Regions from separate parts of the Telluria mixta genome, predicted to be linked through region 1. Evidence: predicted binding sites of a transcription regulator. Region 1 holds the regulator's gene; the other holds the start of a gene.
What was found. Region 1 encodes LexA, which represses DNA repair genes until DNA is damaged. Its sites were predicted from a motif close to ACTGTATNNNNATACAGT; they were not measured.
Positions count from the first base shown of each region.

Region 2: dinB (DNA polymerase IV) is a predicted target of LexA. The motif match lies at 4,031-4,048, and genes of this name have one in related genera.

Region 1 is NZ_CP119520.1:3,760,166-3,765,739, forward strand. Features, by position in the region: gene P0M04_RS16705 (cystathionine gamma-synthase family protein) at 1-713, shown strand, start outside; gene P0M04_RS16710 (tetratricopeptide repeat protein) at 779-1,579, shown strand; gene P0M04_RS16715 (class I SAM-dependent rRNA methyltransferase) at 1,654-2,289, shown strand; gene lexA (transcriptional repressor LexA) at 2,345-3,010, opposite strand; gene rpsF (30S ribosomal protein S6) at 3,296-3,679, shown strand; gene priB (primosomal replication protein N) at 3,707-3,997, shown strand; gene rpsR (30S ribosomal protein S18) at 4,040-4,330, shown strand; gene rplI (50S ribosomal protein L9) at 4,376-4,828, shown strand; gene P0M04_RS16745 (replicative DNA helicase) at 4,939-5,574, shown strand, end outside.
Region 2 is NZ_CP119520.1:2,259,101-2,264,674, reverse strand. Features, by position in the region: gene P0M04_RS10090 (asparaginase domain-containing protein) at 1-157, shown strand, start outside; gene P0M04_RS10085 (catalase) at 283-1,905, shown strand; gene P0M04_RS10080 (recombination-associated protein RdgC) at 1,942-2,838, opposite strand; gene dinB (DNA polymerase IV) at 2,927-4,003, opposite strand; gene P0M04_RS10070 (S8 family peptidase) at 4,122-5,574, opposite strand, start outside.

The DNA.
Region 1 (5,574 bases):
GCGGCATCCTGTACGTCGTCGACAACACGATGACGACGCCTTACCTGTTCCGTCCGAAGGCGGTCGGCGCGGGCCTCGTCGTGAACTCGCTGACGAAGTCGATCGGCGGCCACGGCATGGCACTGGGCGGCGCGCTGACGGACACGGGCCTGTTCGACTGGTCCGCGTTCCCGAACATCGCCGACAACTTCCGCAAACAGCCGCCGGCCGCGCAAGGCATGGCGCAACTGCGCGCCAAATCGCTGCGTGACTTCGGCGCGTCGCTGGCACCGGAAGCGGCGCACCACATCGCGGTCGGGGCCGAGACGCTCGCGCTGCGCATGGAGCGCACCAGCGCGAACGCGCTGGCGCTGGCGCGCATGCTGGAGGCGGATGAGCGCGTGGCCGCCGTCTACTACCCGGGCCTCGAATCGCATCCGCAGCACAAGCTGGCAAGCGAACAGTTCCGCGCCTACGGTTCGCTGTTCAGCTTCGAGCTGAAAGAGGGGATCGACTGCTTCGACTACCTGAACCGCCTGAAGGTCGCGATTCCGGCGTCGAACCTGGGCGACACGCGCACGCTCGTCATCCCGGTCGCGCACACGATCTTCTTCGAGATGGGCGCGGAGCGCCGCGCCAGCATGGGCATCGCGGAATCGCTGATCCGCGTGTCGGTGGGGATCGAGGATACGGCCGACCTGCTCGCCGATTTTGGCGACGCACTGAACGGTTGAGCGGGCGGGGCGCTGCGGTTATGATCGTCCTGTTCCCAATCACCGATCCGTAGATTGCACGCCCCATGAAGACTGCCCTGTTTTGCGCCGCACTGCTGTGCGGCGGTGTCGCATTCGCCGCCGAGCCCGGCGCCAAATCCCCTGCGAAAGGCGCCGCCGCGAAGCCGGCCGCCGCCGCCCCGTCGTCCGCCAACGCGGCCGCCGAGCAGGCGGAAGCGGACGCATTGTTCGCGAAGAAATCGTATCCGGAAGCGCTGGCGAAATACACGAAGCTGGCGAACGCCGGCAACGTGATGGCCCAGCAGCACCTGGGCGAAATGTATTTCTACGGCGAGGCGGGCAGCGTCGACATGGACAAGGCCGCGCAGTGGTTCCAGAAGGCGGCCGCGAAGGGCAATGCCGTCGCCATCGCGTCGCTCGAGCTGATGAAGCAGCGCGAGGCGCGGCGCGCCGACCTCGACTACTGGATCGCGAAATACGACGGCTCGGACCTGCGCACCAACGACTACCGTTGCCCGGCGCCGCGCTTCCCGGCCATGTCCAAGGTCAACGAGGAAATCGACTATTACAGCGGCAAGATGAAGGACTGGGAAGCCTGCCATAACCGCTGGGTGAAACAGCTGAATGCGTCGCTGCCGCTCACGAAACGGATCCCGGAAGACATCACGAAGCTGATGACGAAGGACGAGACGGAGAAGGCGAACGCGCACCTGAAGGAGGTCGGCGACCGCCTGGCGGAAGACACGAAGGTGGCCGGCCGGCTGGTCATCGCCGACTTCGACGCATGGCGCGCGGGTACCGAGGCCTACGTCAAGGAACACAACGAGATGGTCAAGAACGCACCGCCGCGCGACGACGGCAAGTGATGGCGATGGCAGGAAGACGCCGGAGGCGATAACGCCTTGCTGTATCATTCGGCTCCTGAAAACGAAGTCTGCATATGCTCATCATCACCATCAAACAGGGCAAGGAAAAAAGCCTGCTGTCCGGCGACCCCTGGATTTATCTGTCCGCCATCGAGAAGGTCGAGGGGCGGCCCCAGGAGCGCGGCAAGCCCGGTGTCACGGCGATCGTGCAGTCGTCGGCACGCCAGTTTCTGGCGCGCGCGGCCTACAACGCGAAGTCGCAGATCGCGGCCCGCGTCTGGACCCTGCGCGAGGACGAACCGGTCGATCACGCCATGATGAAGCGTCGCGTGCAGGCTGCGGTCGCGCGGCGCGCCGTTGCCGTGCGTGGCGCCGATCCGCAAGCCCTGGTGCTGGTGATCGACGGCGAAAAAGACGGTCTGCCCGGGCTCATGGTGCACAGCTATGGCGGGACCGCCGGTTACCTGGTGTGCCAGTTCAATGCTGCCGGTGTCGACGCGTGGAAGGTGACCATCGTGCAGGCGCTGCTCGCGGCCACAGGTTGCCCCAACGTATTCGAACGTAGCGACGAGCTGTTGCGCAAAGGGGAGGGGCTACCTGTCATCTGGCGTGCCCTGGCCGGCGACGAGCCGCCGCAGCGCCTGATGGTACGTGACGGCAGCCGGCTGCTGCCGACCGATATCCGTACCGGTTTCGTCTATCCGCGCTGAGCGAAGGATAAAACGACAAGGCCCGCATGACGCGGGCCTGTGTGCAGGTGGAAGCTTAGTGCCAGGACCGCAGCAGTCCGACCGCCAGGCCTTCCAGTGCGAACTCGTCGGCCTGCGGATCGACGGTGATCACGGAAAAGTCCGGGTTTTCCGGCAGCAGTTCGATCGTGGTACCGGTCTTGCGGTAGCGCTTGACCGTCACTTCGTCGCCGATGCGGGCCACGACGATCTGGCCGTTCTTCGCGCTGTCGACCTTCTTGACGGCGAGGAAGTCGCCATCGCAGATGCCGGCGTCGCGCATCGACCAGCCCCTGACCTTCAGCAGGAAGTCGGGCTTGCTCGAGAACATGGCCGGGTCGACGGAATAGGTCGCTTCGACGTGTTCCTGGGCGAGGATGGGCGAGCCCGCGGCGACGCGGCCGACGAGCGGCAGCGACATCAGGTTCGGCGGAATCGGCGGTACGAAGGCAGGCACCGCGGCAGCAGCGGCAGCCTTGGATTCGACGGACTGGCCGACGAGGCGGATACCGCGCGAGGTACCCGGGGAAATTTCGATCGCGCCTTTACGCGCAAGGGCCTGCAGGTGTTCCTCGGCGGCGTTGGCCGAGCGGAAGCCAAGCTCCTGGGCGATTTCGGCGCGGGTCGGCGGGAAGCCCGTGTTGTCGATGGCTTCCTTGATCAGGTTGAGGATCTGTTCTTGCCGTGCGGTGAGCTTAAGCATGTTTGTCTTCGTTGGTACGGGGTCAGACTGTATTTTTGTACAGTATTGCGCCGCGCGCAAGGGGATTTCAAAGTTTTTTTGCGGTGCGGTACGCAGTGCACGTCTACAACCTTTTGCGGTGCGGTACGCAGCGCACGTCCAACGTTTTTCGCAGCGCCACGCACTGCGTGCCGCTGCCCCATTGAGCACTTGACGGTTTTGCTGTTATAATGTTGGGCTTTCCCTTCCCACACTCGTCTTGACGCCGAGGTGGGCATTTGTTTAAACGTCCTTAAGGAGTGTTTCATGCGTCATTATGAAATCGTGTTTATCGTCCACCCGGACCAGAGCGAGCAGGTCCCGGCGATGATCGAACGCTACAAGACCACGGTCACCTCGCGCGGCGGCAACATCCACCGCGTCGAAGATTGGGGCCGTCGTCAAATGGCTTACCAGATCCAGAAGCTGCCGAAGGCACACTACATCTGCCTGAACATCGAGTGCGACAACGAGACCCTGGTCGAGCTGGAAACCGCATTCAAATTCAATGATGCCGTGCTGCGTCACCTGACCGTGAAGATGAAGAAAGCTGAAACCGCACCGTCGCCGATGATGAAGTCGGTCCAGCGCGAAGACGCAGCCAAGAGCCACCGCGCCGAGCAGGCCGCCGCTCCGGCCGCAGCAGCCTAAATCTCTCGCGGGAGCATCAGGCTGTAAGTGAACAAGCTGTCCCTGGTCGCAAGCATTCTGGAACGCGACGTCCTGCGCTACACCCCGGCCGGCATCCCCATCGTGGGCGGCATCCTGCAACACGGATCGACGCAGACGGAAGCGAGGCTGGACAGGCAGGTCGAATTCGAGATTCCCGCGGTTGCCGCGGGCGAGATTTCGGGACGATTTGCCAATGCCGAGTTGGGCGCGATGTACCGCTTCACCGGATTCTTGGCCAGGAAAAGCCGTCACAGCAAAAGCCTGGTGTTTCACATCATTGATTTCAGTGCCGCATAAAAGTTTGCGGGCACGTTTATAGATAGATACAGGAGCCTCAAAATGGCATTCGGTAAAAAGTTCGACAAAAACAAAGCTAAGCTCAAAGAGAAGCGTAAACAGCAGAACCCGCTGTTCAAGCGCAAGAAATTCTGCCGCTTCACCGCTGCAGGCGTGGAACAGGTTGACTACAAAGACGTCGACACCCTGAAGGATTTCGTCCAGGAAAACGGCAAGATCATGCCGGCACGCCTGACCGGCACCAAGGCTCACTACCAGCGTCAAGTGGACACCGCCATCAAGCGCGCCCGTTACCTGGCTCTGCTGCCGTACACCGACCTGCACAACGCTTAATCGTCGGTCGCGACCGCAAGCATAGTCAGATTACTGGAGAATAAAATGCAAGTTATCCTGCTGGAAAAAGTCGTCAACGTCGGCAACCTGGGCGACGTCGTCAAGGTCAAAGATGGTTACGCTCGTAACTTCCTGATCCCGCAAAAAATGGCCCGCCGCGCAACGCAGGCTGCCGTGGCCGAGTTCGAAGTCAAGCGCGCCGAACTGGAAAAAGCAGCTGCCGAGAAACTGGCTGCCGCTCAAGGCCAGGGCGACAAGCTGAACGGCATGACCGTCACCATCGCCCAGAAAGCCGGCGTCGACGGCCGTCTGTTCGGTTCCGTGACCAACTTCGACATCGCCGAAGCCCTGACCAAGCAAGGTTTCGCCGTCGAAAAGGCACAAGTGCGCATGCCGACCGGTCCGCTGAAGACCACCGGCGAGCACCCGGTGTCGGTCGCTCTGCACACCGACGTCGTGGTGGAAATCACCATCGCTGTCGTGGGCGAAGCCGCCTAAGATACATTCTGTTGTCAGAATGAGAAAAGCCGGGGTTGCCCCGGCTTTTTTGTTTTTGGAAACTCACCAATGATTTCAGCGCCTGATCGGGAACGGGTATAATGCCGGCCATGAACACCCCAGCAGACCCGCAGATCGAGTCGCTCCGCATCCCTCCGCATTCCATCGAAGCAGAACAGTCCGTCATCGGCGGCCTGCTGCGCGATAACGCGGCGTGGGACCGCATTGCCGACTTCATGCATGCGGAGGATTTTTATCGCTACGACCACCGGATCATCTTCGAACAGATGGTTCGCCTGATCAATGCCGGCAAGCCTGCCGACGTGATCACCGTGTACGAGGCGCTCGTCCAGCTCGGCAAGGCCGAGGACGTCGGCGGCCTGCAGTACCTGAATGCGATGGCGCAGAATACGCCATCCGCCGCCAACATCCGCCGTTATGCCGAGATCGTCCGCGATCGCGGCGTGCTGCGCCAGCTCATCACCGTCGCCGACGAGGTGTCCGGCAAGGCCTTCAATCCGCAAGGTGCCGAGGTCAAGCAGATCCTCGACGAGGCGGAATCGCGCATTTTCGCGATCGCCGAGCAGGGCGCCCGGGGCGCCCAGGGCTGGTTGCCCGTCCAGCCGCTGCTGACCCAGGTGGTCGAGCGCGTGGACGAGCTGTACAGCCGTGACAACCAGGGCGAGATCACCGGCGTCCCGACAGGCTTCACCGATCTCGACAAGATGACGTCCGGCCTGCAGCCG
Region 2 (5,574 bases), 1.5 Mb from region 1:
CGAAATCGCCAACTCGGACGCCCTGTTCAACTTCGGCTTCGCCTGCGCCGCCGCGCAGATGCTGCCACCGGGCGTCTACGTGGCGATGAACGGCAAAGTCTTTACCTGGGATAACGTCACGAAGAACCGCGCAGCGGGCGTGTTCCAGGCGCTGTGAAACCGGGGTCAGAGCCCCGATTTGGGCAATTGCTTAAAATCGGGCTCTGACCCCGGTGTGCCGGGCGCTGCGCGATTTCGTCAATTCCTATAATCGGTTTTCCACGAACCTGAGGAGCTAAAGCGATGAGCGAGCAGCGCCCTACCCTGACCACGCGCCAGGGCCATCCCGTCCGCGACAACCAGGCCATGCGTTCCGTCGGCGAACGCGGTCCGGCCACCCTCGAGAACTACCAGTTCATCGAAAAGATCACCCACTTCGACCGCGAACGGATCCCCGAGCGCGTGGTGCATGCGCGCGGCACGGGCGCGCACGGTTATTTCGAAGCCTACGGCAAGATCGGCGACGAGCCCGCCAGCAAGTACACCCGCGCGCGCGTCCTCAACGAGACCGGCGTGCAGACGCCCGTGTTCCTGCGCTTCTCGACCGTGATCGGCGGCAAGGAATCGCCGGAGACGGCACGCGATCCGCGCGGCTTCGCCGTCAAGCTGAAGACCGTCGAAGGCAACTGGGACCTCGTCGGCAACAACCTGAAAGTCTTCTTCATCCGCGATGCGATCAAGTTCCCGGACATGATCCACGCCTTCAAACCCGATCCCGTCACGAACCAGCAGGAGCCGTGGCGCTTCTACGATTTCATCTGCAGCCACCCGGAAGCGCTGCACATGGTTACGTGGGTCAAGAGCCCATGGGGCATTCCCGCCAATTACCGCGAGATGGAAGGCTCGGGCGTCAACACGTATAAACTCGTGAACGACCAGGGCATTGCCCACCTCGTCAAATTCCACTGGCAGCCGAAACAGGGCGTGCGCAACCTGACGAGCCAGCAGGCCGCGGAAATCCAGGCACACGACACGAGCCACGCCACGCGCGACCTGTACGACGCGATCGAGCGCGGCGACTTTCCTGAGTGGGAATTCTGCGTGCAGATCATGAGCGACGGCGAGCATCCGGAGCTGGAATTCGACCCGCTGGACGACACGAAACGGTGGCCGGAAGACCGCTTCCCGCTGCTGCCCGTCGGCCGCATGGTGCTCAACAAGAACCCGGACAATGTCTTCGCTGAAACCGAGCAATCGGCCTTCGGCACAGGCGTGCTCGTGGACGGCATCGACTTTTCGGACGACAAGATGCTGCAGGGCCGCACCCTGTCGTACTCGGACACGCAGCGCTACCGCGTCGGTCCGAACTATCTTCAGCTACCGATCAATGCCCCGCAAGAAAAGGCGCAGGCAAAGACCAACCAGCGCGACGGCCAGATGACCTTTTATGTAGACACCGGCGGCGAGGACAAGCACATCAACTACGAACCGAGTCTGCTGGGTGGCCTGGGCGAAGCGCCGCAGCCGGAGAAGGATTACCACCAGCACGTCGAGGGCCACCTGGGCCGCTACCAGACGAGCCGCACGGCCGACGACTACAAGCAGGCCGGCGACCGCTACCGCACGTTCCAGGACTGGGAGCGCGACGACCTCGTCAACAACGTCGGCAACGACCTCAAGAAATGTCCGGAAGTGATCCAGCTCCGCATGGTGTGGCACCTGTGGCATTGCGACGAGGATTACGGCCGCCGCGTGGCCGAGGTTGCCGGCATCGACCTGGAAAAGGCGAAGGCGCTGCAACCGCTGCCGGGCAAGCCGGCGCCGGGCGAGAATCGCCCGGGCTCGACCTACACGAGCGGCCAGCCGGAAAGCGGCGGCGGCAAGAAGGAACCGGCGACCACGGAGGAAGTGGCGTCGGCAAAATAAAACAGGGGCCCGGATGAACGTCCGGGCCGTTTTTGCTTACGCCTTGGCTTCGCCGCCCAGCGCCTCGACCAGGTCGGTCAGCATCTTGGCCAGTTCGCCGGTCATCAGCATGATGTCGTTATCAAAACGCTCGTCATCGCTGTAGGTGATGGTTTCGTTTTCCTTGATCACGTCCAGCGGCTTGATGCCCTTGACGGCCAGCTGCTCGGTCAGCACGAACGAGATGCGGCTGTTCCACGTCATGGCCAGGCGCGTGCACTGCTTGCCGTTGGCGATGTGGCGGCGGATGTCTTCCGGGTCCAGCGAGTGCTTCACGTAGCGCACGGCGGCCTTGCTCTCGCCGGTGGCGCGCAGTTCCGTGTCCTGGTCGATCGTGAAGTTGTACGGCGCCTCGTCCGATTCCAGCCAGCCCGTCATCACGGCAACCGGCGACTTTTGCACGCGCAGCGATTCCAGCGGCAGCTTGTCCACGGCCTTCAGCAGCAGCTTGATGACGTCGTCGGCCTTGCTCGGGCTGGCGGCGTCGACGACGAGCCAGCCGTTGACCGGGTCGATCCACGTCCACACGTTGCCGCGGATGGAGAACGCGCGCGGCAGCAGCTCGTCGGCCACGCGTTCCTTGAGTTCTTTCATCGCCTTTTTACCCGGCGGGAAGCCCTGCTGCTCTTCCAGCTCGGCGGCCTTGGCCTTGGCCACCTGGTTGATGACCGAGCTCGGCAGCAATTTCTTTTCCGTGCCCAGCATCATCAGCATCTGCTTGTTGACGACGTGAACGAGTTTGCCGTTGCCGCGTGGCGAATCCCAGCCCTGGCGCAGCAATTCGTTGCTGCTGGCGGGCGTGAACGCCTGCGACTGCAGGGCCTCTTCCATCTGTTCAGGGGAGAAATTCCACGGTGCGGGCAGGCGGTAGATCTGAAGATTCTTGAACCACATAACGTTGCTTTCGGTTATCTCAGTATTTCAAAGGAACGACATTCTACACGCTGACCAGCGGCAAGATTCACGTCGTTGGATCGGTTTTTTAATGTGTTGCACGTTCGTCAAACAAGCTCAGTTGCTCGACGGTTTCCGTGTCGCTGAGGCGCACGCCGACGCCCAGCAGCCGCACGGGACGGCTCGCCCGCAGCCATCCTGTCTCCATCAGGTGACGGAACGTCGTCATGTTCGGCGCGTAGCCGACACACTCGACGGTCGTGCGCTGGAAGTCGGCAAACTTGATCTTTACGAACAATTTATTGATGAATTTTTCGGCATTGTTGCGCTTGATCCGGCCGAGCAGATGCTCGTACAGGTCGGGCAGCAGCGCGAGGCAGCCTTCCAGGTCGGGGACGTCCGGCGTGTACGTCTCCTCCGTGCTGATCGACTTGCGCTCGCGCACCGGATTCACGTCGCGGTCGTCGATGCCGCGGCACAGGTCGTACAGCCGCGCGCCGAACGAGCCGAAGTGCTGCTGCAGCTTGTCCATGTTCCAGTCGCGCAGGTCGCCGCACGTCTGCGCGCCGAGGCGATGCAGTTTCGCGGCCGTCACCTTCCCTACCCCGAACAATTTCTTGACCGGTAAGACGGCAACGAACGCATCCACTTCATCCGGGCGCACGAGGAACAGCCCGTCCGGCTTGTTCCAGTCGCTGGCGATCTTGGCCACGAACTTGTTCGGCGCCACGCCGGCCGACGCGGTGATGCCGACGGTTTCATGAATGCGGCGCCGGATTTCCTGGGCGATCAGGGTCGCGCTGCCCTTGCAGTGCGGCGAGTTCGTCACGTCGAGATAGGCCTCGTCCAGCGACAGCGGCTCCACGAGGTCCGTGTAGTCGCGGTAGATGTCCATGATCTGGCGCGACGCGACCCGGTACTTTTCCATGTTCGGTGGAATGAGGATCAGGTCCGGGCACAACTTCACCGCCTGCGCCGTCGCCATCGCCGAATGGATGCCGTAGCGGCGTGCCTCGTAGTTGCAGGTGGCAATCACGCCGCGCTGCTCGGCCCGCCCACCGACGGCCAGCGGCCGCCCGCGCAGGGACGGGTCGTCGCGCATCTCGACGGATGCGTAAAAACAATCGCAATCGCAGTGGATGATCTTGCGGACGGGGGCGTTCACGGTGGCGGTCGCCCGCGCCGAGCGACTACTGTAATTGCATACAGTATCGCTGGGAATTAGGAATAGTGCAAGGGGGAACGCCGCCGCCGCGGGGGATGCGGCGGCGGGTTGAGAGCAATTACTTGGTGGCGCTGGAATAGCTGCACGACTTGACGACGCCGTGGGCCGGGTCGCCGAACACCGCGTTCGAGCATTTCACCGAGCCGGTGAAGGTCTTCGTCACGAAGCTCGTGGCGGTGCCGTAGCGCACGTCGCGGGTGCCGGTGAACGAGCAGGTGCCGTTTTCGGCGGCGCAATAAGTCCAGGTCGGGGTCGTCGTCGTGGTCGTCGAGCCCAGCGCCGCGTTCACGGCGGCGGCCGCGTTGATGATGCCGGCGCCGCAGCCCGAGCACGCGGCCGGGAAGGCGCGCGCCGTCGACTTCAGCTTGGCGGCCACATCATCCGGCGTCAGGTTCGGATTTGCCGACAGCATCAGCGCGACGACACCGGCCACGTGCGGCGTCGCCATCGACGTGCCCATGTAGTACGCGTAGTTGTCCGATGCCGGCGTGGTCGTGCCCGAGTTCAGGGTCGACAGGATGCCGGCGCCGTTGTCGCCGCCCGGTGCCGAGATCGTCACATTGGTACCGTAGTTCGAATACGAGGCCTTGCCGCCCGCACGGTTCGTCGCGGCGACGGTGATGACGCCCGAGCAGTTGGCCGGGTTCGAATTGATCGCATTCGTGTTCGAGTTGCCGGCCGCAACGACGACCACGGCGCCGCGCGAACGGGCGCTGTTGATCGCGTTCTGCGTCGTCGTGTCGCAGGCACCGGTGCCGCCCAGCGACAGGTTCAACACGCGTGCCTTGTTCGCATTGGCCGGCACGCCGGTCACGGTGCCGCCCGAGGCCCAGACCATGGCGTCGGCGATGTCCGACGTGTAGCCGCCGCAACGGCCCAGCACGCGCGCCGGGACGATCTTCGCGTTGTACGCGATGCCCGCGACGCCGAGGCCATTGTTGGTCTTCGCGGCGATCGTGCCGGCCACGTGGGTGCCGTGCCAGCTCGAGGCCTTGTCCGCGGCCGGGATGCCCGTGCCGCAGCTGCCGGCCGGGGCCCAGTCGCCCGGATCGCTGGCGTCCGTGTCGCGGCCGCTGCCGTCGTTGGCGATCGTGGTCGTGGAGATGAAGTCATAGCCCTGCAGGATCTGGCCCGACAGGTCCGCGTGCGGACGGTAGCCGGTGTCGATCACGGCCACGTTGATGCCGGCGCCGGTCGACTTGTCCCAGGCGGCGGGCGCGTTGATGCCGCCGGTGGCTTCGTACAGGTCCCACTGCTGGGTATAGCTGGGGTCGGTCGGGGTCGCCAGCGGAACCATGATGCGGTCCGGCTCGGCGTACTCGACGTTGGCGTCGCGCGACTTCAGTTCGGCGGCCAGCTGGCGCGCCTCGTCGAGCGACATCGTGCGGTTGAGTTGCAGGACGTTCGCGCCGTTCGCCGTCGCGCGCAGCGCGCGCATCGTGGCGCCGTAGGTCTGGCCGGCGCGGTCGATCAGGGCCTGGCGCGCGCGGTCGATGCCGCGTGCAGCCACG